DNA from 3 places in the Pseudomonas sp. FP2309 genome. Region 3 is predicted to be linked to each of the others. Evidence: riboswitches for the same ligand, from Rfam matches in the RefSeq annotation. Region 3 holds a riboswitch; each other region holds the start of a gene.
The links. A riboswitch is a leader RNA that binds a small molecule or an ion and turns the genes downstream of it on or off. The one in region 3 is predicted to bind cobalamin.
Positions count from the first base shown of each region.

Region 1 (4,317 bases), 310 kb from region 3:
TATTGGGCGGCAATAAAGTCGCAGGGGCCGGTAACTATTACGAACCGACCGTACTGGCAGACGTCACCGACCGGATGACCTCGTTCAAACAGGAGCTGTTCGGGCCGGTGGCCTCGATCATCACCGCCCGCGACGCTGACCACGCGGTGGCGCTGGCCAACGACAGCGAGTTCGGCCTCACCGCCAGCATCTTCACCGCCGATGCGGCAAAAGCCCGGCATATCGCCGATCAACTGGAAACCGGCGGGATCTTCGTCAACGCCTTCAGCGTCTCTGACCCACGGGTGGCGTTTGGTGGCGTGAAGAAGAGCGGCTTCGGCCGCGAGCTGTCGCACTTTGGTGTGCGCGAGTTCTGCAACGCGCAGACCGTGTGGCTGGACCGCAAATAAAACAGGCAACACCCGTCAACTGTGGGAGCGGGCTTGCTCCCACCTTTGACCTGCGGTGCTTTTTCGACCAATCGACCGTCACTTCCCCCACTGCTTTTGCAGCATGCCCTTACTTGCTTCCAGCAGTTGCTCGCGCAGTAAGCCAGTCGCATGCCCGACAGGAAAGCAGCTGCGTCAAAGCGCCCACAGGCGGATCAAGGCAAACCCCAGGTCTACGTTGACGCAGTCACGCCCATCTACCCACTCATCCCCGCGAAGGCGTCGTCCGGTGTTGGTCTCGCGCTCACCTTTGGCAATCACCAGCACAAACAACCGGACCGGGCATTCGAATGAGCGCAACCGCTCAACATCAGCCCTCACTGACCAATTGCCCTCCAGGCACTTGGCTTGGGATATGTCGCCCAGACACTTGATTTCAGCAACCATGCTCGTTGAGCCACTGTCGTCCAGGGCATACAGGTCGGCTTTGCGCCGCTCGCCAATCGGCAAATCGGTCCAGAGGCTGATCTCATTCTTGAACCAGGCATACAAGCTGATTTCGGCCTGAATCCAGTGCTCGCGGCAACTGTTCAGTTGCAACACCTGTTCGAGTTTATCGCCCATTTCACGAAAGGCCCGCTCGAACAAAACAATCCATTGATCAGCATTCATGACTTACTCCCTGTGTATGACGTATCGAGGCTAGTGCTTGACTGGTGCATCCCAGCAATCCGGGTGGCGTGCGCAGACATCGTATTGGCGATCCATCAAGGCCATGCGGTTAATGTGGGCGTCCGTGGCCGCCCGGAACGACTGATTGCTGGTTGTGATATAGGCCGCGGTGCGGTCAGTCAGGCGTGCGTTTAACTGGCTGCGGGTGTGGGCATCCAGTGCCTGGGGCGCGGTGGCTATGGTTTGCAGTGTCACGTCGTTCAAACGACTCAACTCATCGCGGTAGGTGTTTACGTATTCGGCACGGGCCGCGTCATGCTGGTGGTTCAAGTCGTACTGCATGGCTTCCAGGTTCTGCTTGTAGAGCGCCCAATAGCCCGCGGGCAGCACGCCACCGTCTTGTTTACGCAATTTGGCAATGCGCGCGTCGTTATCCGGAGCCGGTTGGAGTACGGGCTTGCGCGCAGAAGTGACGACGGGGTCTTGATCAATGATCTGGTCGATCCAGCCCAGCCTTGAAGGGTTCGAGGGCAAAACCTGTCCTAACGGTTCAAGCGGCACTGGCGCAGCAGGTGGGGGTGACGACACTGACTGGGCGCAACCACCCAGCAGTAACAAGGTGCAAAGCCGGGTCAGGACAAGGACGTTGCGAAAAGACATAAGTTCTCCATGAACAAAGGCGAATCGAAAGGGCGCGGCAAATAATATCATTGAGCCATCACTGCGTGTCACCCCATCGCTCAAGCATTCGCAGGGCGGTACAGCGCATCAATCCAGCATCCGGCTAAGCAGCCGGTGCCCATCTGCCGTCACCTCGACCATCGCCGACAACATCACGCCGTCGGCACCGTCCGTGGAGAGCAGGCTCCAAAAGTCCGGTGGCTGATACCTCACACCAACGGTGCCCGCCTTGGCGATCACATACACGTTGAGCACTTGCCCGGGTTGCATCAACGGGCTGTCACCCTCGACCTTGTAACCGAGCACTTGCGGCTTTTGTATGCGCGCCTGCCCCATGGCATAGCCCGCAAACTCACGCACCGCGACGGCATGGCCCGCGTCCAGTTCCTGTTGTATCGCCGCCCCCACATTGGCCAGCCGCTGGCCGCCCTGAACGTGGGCGACTCCGTTGGCCAGCGCACGGCGCGCAGTCATCAGCAATTGGCGTTGCGCCGGGGTGGCATTGGGTGTGGCGAACGTCCAGACCTGGGCAACATGGGCCTGCGCCGATGCCGCGATCAACTCCACTTTTACCAGCGCCGCGTCCGGGAACGGCACATCGGTGGGCGGCGCGGCGCTCACCTGGTTATTCACCGACACCGCCACCGCTGCCGGGTAGCCGCGATAACCGAACATCATCGGCAGCCAGCCGTGCTGTGCGTACTGGTCGAGTAAAAATTCCTGGACCGCAGTGCCGGTGCCGCCCTTGCGGATCAGCGGCGCGACCTTGCGCAACAGGTCACTGGCGACGGGCGCCAGTTTGGCTTCCTCGGCAAGAATGGTTGCGTCATCCAACTGGGCGATGGCGCGGGCCCTGTCGCCGATCGCGTCGGTGTAGCGGGCGAGCGCAGGGTCAGCGGCGTGTGCGCTCATGCAAAACAACAGTGGCACTATTCTCAGACGTATTAACATGGCCTTCCTTGGGTTGGTTATGGACGGACCCAAATTGTACCTCCACCCAGCGCCCAAGATGGACTACCATACCGCGCCGGTTCCCCCACGGGACTAATAGGGAATTCGAAACGCCGCACGCGGCGCCAATCGAAACTGCCCCCGCAACTGTAGGTGCCGAGCCCGCTCCTCAACGCCACTGGACGCCGTCCGGGAAGGCTGGAGCGAGGCGACGACGCATCAGTCAGGAGACCTGCCGGCCCAGCAACATCACTCACCGGCGGGGTGTCCGGGAAGCACATCCTTGCCTGCCTTTATCACGACGCTCGAGGGTGTATTTCCGAATCGTACCTCCCCAGTTCCACGTACGGTTCAAACGGAGATCGCCCCATGCTGCCACGCGTTATTGCCCTGATCACTGGCCTGGCTTTCTGTGCCCTGGCCCAGGCGGCACCCACTGCTTACCCGCTGACGGTAGAAAACTGCGGCAGCACCCTGACCTTCGGGCAGGCCCCCGCGCGCAGCGTGACCATCGGCCAGGCCGCTACCGAAATGCTCTACGCCCTGGGCGTGGGTAATACCGTGGTTGGCACCTCTCTGTGGTTCAACAGCGTGCTGCCGCAGTTCAAGGCGCAGAACGATGGCATCGAGCGCCTGGCCAACAACGAGCCGAGCTTTGAAGCGGTGATCGCCAAGCGCCCGCAATTGGTGGCTGCCGAACTGGAATGGGTGGTGGGCCCGCAAGGCGTGGTGGGTACGCGCGAGCAATTCCACGAGCTGAAGATCCCCACCTACCTGCTGCCCTCCGACTGCGAAAACAAAGACAACCTGGTGGGCGCCGACGGCACGCGACTGGAGCCGTTTCGCATCGACACGCTCTACAAAAGCATCAGCCAACTGGCGCAGATTTTCGACGTACAGGATCGCGGCCAGCAGTTGAACGACGGGCTTAAGGCGCGCCTGGCCCACTCGGTGGCCACTGTGCAGAGCAAAGGCCTCAAGCACGCCAGTGCATTGGTATGGTTCTCCAGCGCCGAGATGGCCAGCGACCCGTACGTGGCCGGTCACAAAGGTGTCCCCGAGTTCATGCTCGAGACCCTCGGCCTGCATAACGTGGTGCAGTCCGATGAAGAATGGCCCGCCGTCGGCTGGGAAACCATCGCCAGGGCCAACCCGACCTTCCTGGTGATCGCCCGCATGGACCGGCGCCGCTACCCCGCCGACGATCATGAAAAGAAACTGGCCTTCCTGCGCAGCGACCCGGTCACGCGCAACATGGACGCGGTCAAACACAATCGCATCATCATCCTCGACGCCCTGGCGCTGCAGGCCAGCATCCGCACGTTCGACGGCCTTGAACAACTGGCGGGCGCCATCGACGGCTACGACCTGCCCCAATGACCCGCACGCTAATAGCCCTGGTCCTGCTGCTGGCCGCCGTACTCGCCGGCGTGGCCATCGGTGAAACCGCCATCGAACCGCAGGTGGTGCTCCAGGTGCTCGCCAATAAACTGTGGAACGCCGGCTACGCACTCGACCCGATTGACGAAGGCGTGGTGTGGAACTATCGCCTGACCCGCGCGCTGGTCGCCGCTGCCTGCGGGGCGGGGTTGGCCACCTGCGGGGTGATTTTGCAGTCGTTGCTGCGTAACCCGTTGGCCGACCC
Region 1 covers NZ_CP117439.1:3,705,332-3,709,648, forward strand. Annotated here, with positions in the region: gene PSH59_RS16965 (aldehyde dehydrogenase family protein) at 1-389, shown strand, start outside; gene PSH59_RS16970 (hypothetical protein) at 564-1,040, opposite strand; gene PSH59_RS16975 (hypothetical protein) at 1,071-1,574, opposite strand; gene PSH59_RS16980 (M24 family metallopeptidase) at 1,809-2,633, opposite strand; cobalamin riboswitch at 2,733-2,927, shown strand; gene PSH59_RS16985 (ABC transporter substrate-binding protein) at 3,042-4,052, shown strand; gene PSH59_RS16990 (iron ABC transporter permease) at 4,049-4,317, shown strand, end outside.
Region 1: it holds a riboswitch for cobalamin, as region 3 does, so the genes downstream of both, PSH59_RS16985 (ABC transporter substrate-binding protein) here and cobO (cob(I)yrinic acid a,c-diamide adenosyltransferase) in region 3, are expected to answer to the same signal.

Region 2 (4,317 bases), 1.5 Mb from region 3:
CGGGGCCGATCAGGTCGGCCTTGTTGAGGATCACCAGGTCGGCACTGGCCAGTTGGTCGGCGAACAGCTCGTGCAGCGGCGATTCATGATCCAGGTTCGGGTCCAGTTTGCGCTGGGCGTCGACTTGATCAGGGAACGCGGCGAAGGTGCCGGCGGCCACGGCCGGGCTGTCGACCACGGTGATCACCGCATCAACCGTGCAGGCGCTGCGGATTTCCGGCCACTGGAAGGCTTGCACCAGGGGTTTTGGCAGCGCCAGGCCCGAAGTTTCGATAAGAATATGGTCGAGGTCGCCGCGACGGGCGACCAGCTCACGCATCACCGGGAAGAACTCTTCCTGCACGGTGCAGCACAGGCAGCCGTTGGCCAACTCGTAGACGCGGCCATTGGCTTCTTCTTCGGTGCAACCGATGGAGCACTGCTTGAGGATGTCGCCGTCGATACCCAACTCGCCGAATTCGTTGACGATCACGGCGATGCGACGGCCCTGGGCATTGTCGAGCATGTGGCGCAGCAACGTGGTTTTGCCCGAACCGAGAAAGCCGGTGACGATGGTGACGGGAAGTTTGGCCAGTGTTTTCATCGGATGCCCTTTGGGGCGGGCATACGGGACGATAGGCCCTGCGGCGCGGCGCAGAAGCGGATTTCGTCACCGGATCACCCCGCCCGGTTGAAGTAGAAAATCGGTTACGAGGCAGGTCTCCTGGCTTCGGGCTTGCGGGTCACATGACCGGCGCCGACTGCGCCTTCCCGCCGGTTCAGGCAGTGGCGTGGCAGTCGGAAAACCCTTCACAGTTGCGGGGGCAGCCGCGGCTTGAACCGCGTTCCCTTCTTAGCTTCGGCCTGGGCCGAAGAACCTCGAAGGTGCAAGGCTACAGGGGCTCGGCCCATTTGACTACCGCCGTTCTGCATGCTTTCCTACACGCCTTGTTTCGGGTGCCCTTCACAGGGTGAAACGGGAAACCGGTGCGTCATACACCTATGACCAGTCCGGTGCTGCCCCCGCAACGGTAAGCGAGCGAAGCGTCAAATCCACTGTGCATCAGCATGGGAAGGAGACGCTTGATCAGGCCCCACTCCTTCTCAGGAGCGCCCCTCGCAAGCCCGGAGACCGGCCCGAAAAATTCAGATAACAAACCCGCGGTGGGCGGGCGCTGTTCAGAACCCTGCGTGCCTGGCTCGCGGGGTTTTCATGCGCTCGTTTCACCCTGACACCTGATAGGGACGCGCCATGTCGATCATCAGCAGCACCTCGCACACCGCCAGCCAGACCACCACGCTCAGTCAACGCCTGACCGCCGCCATCGGCGCGTCGATCCTCGGCGCGTGCCTGGTGTATTTCGCCGGTTTCTCGCATATCGAGGCGGTGCACAACGCCGCCCACGATACCCGCCACAGCGCCGCGTTCCCGTGCCATTGAGAGCTGACGACATGATCAAGCGTATTGCGCAAACCGCAGGGTTCAGCGGCCTGCTGGCCGCCCTGCTGCTGACCCTGCTGCAAAGCTTCTGGGTCGCCCCGCTGATTCTGCAGGCGGAAACCTTTGAACACGCCCCGGCAGCCGCCGAAGTGGCGCATGATCACGGCGCAGGGGCTGCGGCCCACAGCCACGACGCCGAAGCCTGGGAGCCGCAAGACGGCTGGCAGCGCGTGCTGTCCACCACCGGCGGCAATCTGGTGGTAGCGGTGGGTTTCGCGCTGATGCTGGCCGGTCTCTACACCTTGCGCACGCCAACCCGCACCGCTCAAGGCCTGCTGTGGGGCCTGGCCGGGTATGCGACCTTCGTGCTGGCGCCGACCCTGGGCCTGCCGCCTGAACTGCCGGGCACCGCCGCCGCCGACCTGGCACTGCGCCAGAGTTGGTGGATCGGCACAGCCGCCTCGACCGCAGCCGGCATTGCGCTGATCGTGTTCGGCCGCAATTGGCTGCTCAAAGTGCTCGGCGCGGCCATTCTCGCCGTGCCCCATGTGATTGGAGCGCCGCAACCGGAAGTGCATTCGATGCTGGCCCCAGAGGCTCTCGAAGCCCAATTCAAGATCGCGTCGCAGTTGACCAACGTGGTGTTCTGGCTCGCCCTGGGCCTGATCAGTGCCTGGCTGTTCCGCCGCAACCGCAACGACCAATACTCGGCATGACCTATGTGGTCGGCCTGGGTTGCCAGCGGGGTTGTGACGTGCACACCCTGCTGGCACTGTTTGACAGCGCCCTCGCCGAGGGCGGGATCGAGCGCCACTGCATCAGCGCGCTGGCCAGCATCGATCGCAAACAGGATGAGCCAGGGCTGCTGGCATTGGCTCAACGGCTGGGCCTGCCCTTGCACTGCTTCAGCGCCGAGCAATTGGCTGCTTATGAGGGCCGGCTTAGCCACAAGTCTGCCGTCGCGTTCGCCCATACCGGCTGTTACGGGATCGCCGAAAGCGCCGCTCTGGCCTTGGCCGAACAGCGCGGCGGCGCCCCTGCCCGACTGCTGATTACCCGCAAAAAAACCACGCAGGTCACCTTCGCGCTGGCCTGCGCCGATTAGAATCCCCAGAATCGCGCTTTCCGATCATGAGCAACATTCATGCTCGCCCGCTTTTTCACAGGAATTGTCCATGACCGTCTACTTCATCGGTGCCGGCCCCGGCGACCCGGAATTGATCACCGTCAAAGGCCAGCGCCTGATCCGCAGTTGCCCGGTGATCATTTATGCCGGCTCATTGGTGCCCGCCGCCGTCCTGGAGGGGCACCAGGCGCAGCAGGTGGTCAACAGTGCCGAACTGCACCTGGCGCAGATCATCGACCTGATCAAAGCCGCCCATGCCAACGGCCAGGACGTGGCGCGCGTGCATTCCGGCGACCCCAGCCTGTATGGCGCGATCGGCGAGCAGATCCGCCATTTGCGCGAGCTGGGCATCCCGTTCCAGATCATCCCCGGCGTCACCGCAGTGGCCGCCTGCGCGGCGTTGCTTGAGGCCGAACTGACCCTGCCGGACATCGCCCAAAGCGTGATATTGACCCGCTACGCCGACAAAACCAGCATGCCCGCCGGCGAGGACTTCGCCAGCCTGGCCCGTCACGGCACGACCATGGCGATTCATTTGGGGGTCAACCATCTGCAGAAGATCGTCGCCGAGTTGCTGCCGCACTATGGCGCCGATTGCCCGATCGCCGTGGTGCATCGGGCTACCTGGCCGGATCAGGACCTGGCGATGGGGACACTCGCTGATATCGCCGAGAAAGTGGCGGCCAAGGGGTTTCGGCGCACGGCGTTGATTGTGGTGGGTCGGGTGCTGTCAGGTGACGGTTTCAGTGAGTCGTCGCTGTATCGCGCCGGGCACGCGCACCTTTATCGATCTTGATAAACCACGCGATGTTAATCCGATAGCTCGTTGATATTTATACATAAACTATAAAAATCGTTTCGCCATGCGCGCACGCGAAAAAATTAATCCGATTTATCAAGAAAACCATTTAAACCGCTGATTCATAAGCAAAAAAAACGGCGCTCACGGGGCGCCGTTTTTTTGCTCGCAGTGAACGCCTTACTCAGTAGTAGGCGTTTTCTTTCTGCGTATGGTCAGTCACATCGCGCACGCCTTTAAGCTCGGGAATACGCTCGAGCAAGGTACGCTCGATGCCTTCACGCAGGGTCACGTCCGCCTGGCCGCAGCCCTGGCAGCCGCCGCCGAACTTCAAGACCGCAATGCCGTCATCGACCACATCGATCAGGCTGACCTGACCGCCGTGGCTGGCAAGCCCAGGGTTGATCTCGGTTTGCAGGTAGTAGTTGATGCGCTCGTTGACCGGGCTGTCGGCGTTGACGTTCGGCACCTTGGCGTTGGGCGCCTTGATGGTCAACTGGCCACCCATACGGTCGGTGGCGTAGTCGACGACCGCGTCGTCCAGGAACGCTTCGCTGAAGCTGTCGATATACGCGGTGAAGCTTTTGAGCCCCAGGGCGGTGTCTTCAGGCTTCTCTTCACCGGGCTTGCAGTAGGCAATGCAGGTCTCGGCGTATTGGGTGCCGGGCTGGGTGATGAAGACGCGGATGCCGATTCCTGGGGTGTTCTGCTTGGACAGCAGGTCAGCCAGGTAATCGTGGGCGGCGTCGGTAATGGTTATGGCAGTCATGGAAACTCCTCACAGGCTTGCCGGCAGTTTACGCCAAAATATTACGCAGGTACAAAGTCCGAGTATTTTTGTCGGAAAAGCACCGACCTGCCTGTCAGAGGTTTTCATAGCGATTCATGTCCAGCACACCCTCTTCGACCGGCGTGGTCTCGCGGACGTACCGCGACAAGTCGTGAAAATACTGCCAGAACAGCGGATGACTG
Region 2 covers NZ_CP117439.1:2,521,177-2,525,493, reverse strand. Annotated here, with positions in the region: gene cobW (cobalamin biosynthesis protein CobW) at 1-583, opposite strand, end outside; cobalamin riboswitch at 676-876, opposite strand; cobalamin riboswitch at 918-1,135, shown strand; gene PSH59_RS11550 (CbtB-domain containing protein) at 1,232-1,420, shown strand; gene PSH59_RS11545 (CbtA family protein) at 1,432-2,136, shown strand; gene PSH59_RS11540 (cobalamin biosynthesis protein) at 2,133-2,525, shown strand; gene cobM (precorrin-4 C(11)-methyltransferase) at 2,596-3,342, shown strand; gene nfuA (Fe-S biogenesis protein NfuA) at 3,530-4,114, opposite strand; gene PSH59_RS11525 (fatty acid cis/trans isomerase) at 4,209-4,317, opposite strand, start outside.
Region 2: it holds a riboswitch for cobalamin, as region 3 does, so the genes downstream of both, PSH59_RS11550 (CbtB-domain containing protein) here and cobO (cob(I)yrinic acid a,c-diamide adenosyltransferase) in region 3, are expected to answer to the same signal.

Region 3 (4,317 bases):
GCAACAACCTCAAGCCCGGTGATCTGCTTTTCTTCAGTACGGCAGGTCGCGGTCGTGTCAGTCACGCCGGCATCTACCTGGGTGACAACCAGTTTATCCACTCCAGCAGCCGTCGCAGTGGCGGTGTTCGAGTCGACAACCTGGGGGACAGCTACTGGAGCAAAACCTTTATCGAAGCCAAGCGCGCACTCGCCATGGCCCCGACAACGGTTACCGCCAGTAAGTAAACTTAAAGTGATACTTGAAGTTTGACGTGTAAGCGCTAGAATCCCTGGACATTGTTGTAATCCGTTCGCGCGAGCTTTGCTTGCGCGTTCTGGTTTTCAGCGTTCGGCAGCGAAAGCCGCATCCAGACCAGGATTGTTCTGCACATGTCGACCTCGGCCCGCCTGATTCTAATGCTTTGCGCCGCGCTCCTCAGCGCCTGCGCCAGCCGCACACCGCCGCCCGCACCCGTCGCGGTCAAGCCCAAGCCGGTGTTCAACTATTCCACCCAGAATTTTTCGCCTGTGGCCGAAGACGTACTCTTTCGCGCGCTGGGCCTGGTCGGCACGCCTTATCGCTGGGGCGGCAATACGCCTGACTCCGGTTTTGATTGCAGTGGCCTGATCGGCTTTGTCTACCGCGATGCCGCCGGGATCTCCCTGCCGCGCACCACGCGCGAGCTGATCGTAATGCGCGCCCAGGACGTGAGTGAGCAGAACCTGCAAACCGGCGACCTGTTGTTCTTCGCCACTGGCGGTGGCTCGCAGGTCAGCCATGCCGGGATCTACGTGGGCGAAGGCCGTTTCGTCCACGCGCCGCAAACCGGCGGTACGGTGAAGTTGGACACCTTGTCCAAAGCCTATTGGCAGAATGCCTACCTGAGCGCCAAAAGGGTGCTGCCGGGCAATCTGGCACGCAACCCTTAACGCAACGCTGCAGGAGGGGGTGCGCCCCTCCTGCAGTGGCTCATTTAGCCGCCGACACCCGCCACACTTTATTCCCCACATCATCCGCCACCAGCAAATCCCCCTGCTTGTCGATCACCACGCCTACCGGCCGGCCCATGGCTTTCTCATCCTTGTCGAGGAATCCGGTAAGCACATCCACCGGCTGCCCTTTCGGTTTGCCATTCTCAAACGGCACGAAGATCACCTTATAGCCACTGTGCGGTTTGCGATTCCACGAGCCATGCTGGCCGATAAACGCGCCGTTGCTGAACGCAGCCGGCAGCTTGCTGCCCTCGGCAAAAGTCAGCCCCAACGAAGCGGTATGCGGGCCCACTGCGTAGTCCGGCGCAATTGCCTTTGCCACCAGGACGGGGTCCTGCGGCGTGACGCGCACATCCACGTGTTGGCCGTAATAACTGAACGGCCAGCCGTAGAAGCCGCCGTCTTTGACCGAGGTAATGTAGTCGGGCACCAGGTCGCTGCCGATCTCGTCGCGTTCATTCACCGCCGTCCACAGTTTGCCGCTCTGCGGTTCCCAGGCCATGCCGTTGGGGTTGCGCAGGCCGGAGGCGAAAATCCGGTGCTGGCCGCTGGCGCGGTCGACTTCCCAGATCGCGGCACGCCCCTGTTCCGCCTCCAGGCCGTTCTCGCCGACGTTGCTGTTGGAGCCGACGCTCACGTACAGCTTGCTGCCGTCCTTGCTGGCCACCACGTTTTTTGTCCAGTGGTGATTCAGTGGGCCGCCGGGCAAGTCGACCACCTTGGCGCCCTGAGCCTTGATTTCGGTTTCGCCCGGCTGATACGGGAAGCGCAGCAGTTTGTCCGAGTCGGCCACGTACAGATCGTTGCCGACCAGGGTCATGCCGAACGGCGAGTTGAGGTTTTCCAGGAACACCGTGCGGGTTTCGGCGACGCCATCGTGATCGGCGTCGCGCAGCAGCGTGATGCGGTTCGCGCTCGGCACCCCCGCGCCGGCACGGCCCATGACCTTTTCCATGACCCAGCCGCGCAGGCCCTTAGCGTCATCCGGCTTGGGCGGAGCATTGGTTTCCGCTACCAGCACATCGCCATTGGGCAGCACATACAGCCAGCGCGGGTGGTCCAGGCCCTCGGCGAATGCGGCCACCTGGGTGCCAGCCGCCGCGGTTGGCTTGGCGCCCTCCGGCCAGCCGATGGCTGGCGCGATGTTGACGGTCGGGATCAGTGTCTTGTTCGGCTCCGGCAGCCTGGGCGACGGGCCGGTGCCGTCTGAGACTTGCAGGGTGGAGCTTTCGCCGCAAGCCACGAGGGTGCCGGCGAGCATGATCAGCAGGGCGAGTCTGGTTTTATGCATGGTGTTCTCCTTGATACCTGTAAGGGTAGAGGAGCGCTGCGGTGCGATGGTTCAAGTACTCGTCCAGCTTTCATTGACGCTCCACCCCCAACCCACTAACCTTCGCCGCTTGTTTCAGGTGCTCTGTGACCGATGGGTCGACAGGGTGAAACAGGGAAGCCGGTGAGTGAGCGCACTTGTACACAGTGCCGCCGCAATTCCGGCGCTGCCCCCGCAACGGTAAATGAGTCAAATCGCTGCCTTTTGCCACTGTATCGCGTGCGATATGGGAAGGCGCAGCGTCGGTCCGTTCTCTACAGGACGCCACTCATGAGCCCGGAGACCGGCCTGACTCATTCAACAGCATCACGGTGGGCGATGCTTGGCTGTCTGTTTGTGTTTTTTCCTGCCCGCCGTTTTTGTTCAGCCCCAACGGAGAGCTGCCATGACCGATACCCCCGACCGCGACGAACGCCACCTGGCGCGCATGCTGCGCAAAAAAGCCGTGATCGACGAGCGCATCGCCAACTCCCCCAACGAATGCGGCTTGCTGCTGGTGCTCACCGGCAACGGCAAAGGCAAGAGCAGTTCGGCGTTCGGCATGCTTGCCCGGGCCATTGGGCATGGCATGCAGTGCGGCGTGGTGCAGTTCATCAAGGGGCGCAACAGCACCGGCGAGGAGCTGTTTTTCCGACGTTTCCCCGAGCAAGTACGCTTTCATGTGATGGGCGAAGGTTTCACCTGGGAAACCCAAGACCGCCAACGCGATATCGCCGCCGCCGAGGCTGCCTGGGCCGTGTCGCGCCAATTGCTGCAAGACCCGGCCATCGGCCTGGTGGTGCTGGACGAGTTGAACATCGCCCTCAAGCACGGCTACCTCGACCTTGACCAGGTGCTCAGTGACCTGCAAGCCCGCCCGCCGATGCAGCATGTGGTGGTGACCGGTCGCGGCGCCAAGCCCGAGCTGATCGAAATGGGCGACACCGTCACCGAAATGGGCATGCTCAAGCACGCGTTCCAGGCCGGTATCAAGGCACAGAAGGGCGTCGAACTTTGAATCAGCCCCGTCATTGCCCAGCCGTATTGATCGCCGCACCGGCGTCCGGCCAGGGCAAAACCACCGTCACCGCTGCATTGGCCCGTTTGCACCGCAACCTGGGGCGCAAGGTGCGCGTGTTCAAATGCGGCCCGGACTTTCTGGACCCGATGATCCACGAGCGCGCCAGCGGTGCGCCGGTGTATCAATTGGACATGTGGATGGTGGGCGAGCAGGAAAGTCGCCGTCTGCTGTGGGAAGCGGCGGGAGAGGCCGATCTGATCCTGATCGAAGGCGTGATGGGCCTGTTCGACGGCACCCCGTCCAGCGCTGACTTGGCGCGGCACTTCGGTGTGCCGGTGCTCGGCGTGATCGACGGCACCGCCATGGCCCAGACCTTCGGCGCGCTGGCGTTAGGCCTGGCGCGCTACCAGCCGGACTTGCCGTTTGCCGGCGTCCTGGCCAACCGCGTCGGCACCCTGCGCCATGCACAGTTGCTCGAAGGCAGTCTCACCGAGGGCCTGCGCTGGTATGGCGCATTGTCCCGGGAGACCGGTATCGAGTTGCCCAGCCGTCACCTGGGCCTGGTGCAGGCCAGCGAATTGAATGACCTTGATGTGCGCCTGGACGCCGCCGCCCAAGCCCTGGGCAGCAGTTGCGAAGTGGCGTTGCCACCACCGGTGACCTTCGCCGCGCCGCAGGTGATCGAGGCCGAGCCTTTGCTGGCAGGCGTACGCATCGCCGTGGCCCGCGATGAGGCCTTTGCCTTCACCTACGGAGCCAGCCTTGACCTGTTGCGCGCGATGGGCGCCGAACTGAGCTTTTTCTCGCCGATCCATGATCGTGAGCTGCCCGCCGCCGACAGCCTGTATTTACCCGGCGGTTACCCGGAACTGCACCACCAGGCGCTGTCGGAAAACACCCCGATGCTCGCGGCCATCCGTGCCCATCACGCCGCCGGCAAACCGTTGCTCGCGGAGTGTGGCGGCATGCTTTACCTGCTGGACTCGCTCACCGATGTCGATGGCCACCGCGCT
Region 3 covers NZ_CP117439.1:4,012,310-4,016,626, reverse strand. Annotated here, with positions in the region: gene PSH59_RS18400 (C40 family peptidase) at 1-227, shown strand, start outside; gene PSH59_RS18395 (C40 family peptidase) at 372-911, shown strand; gene PSH59_RS18390 (sorbosone dehydrogenase family protein) at 952-2,265, opposite strand; cobalamin riboswitch at 2,365-2,611, shown strand; gene cobO (cob(I)yrinic acid a,c-diamide adenosyltransferase) at 2,690-3,301, shown strand; gene PSH59_RS18380 (cobyrinate a,c-diamide synthase) at 3,298-4,317, shown strand, end outside.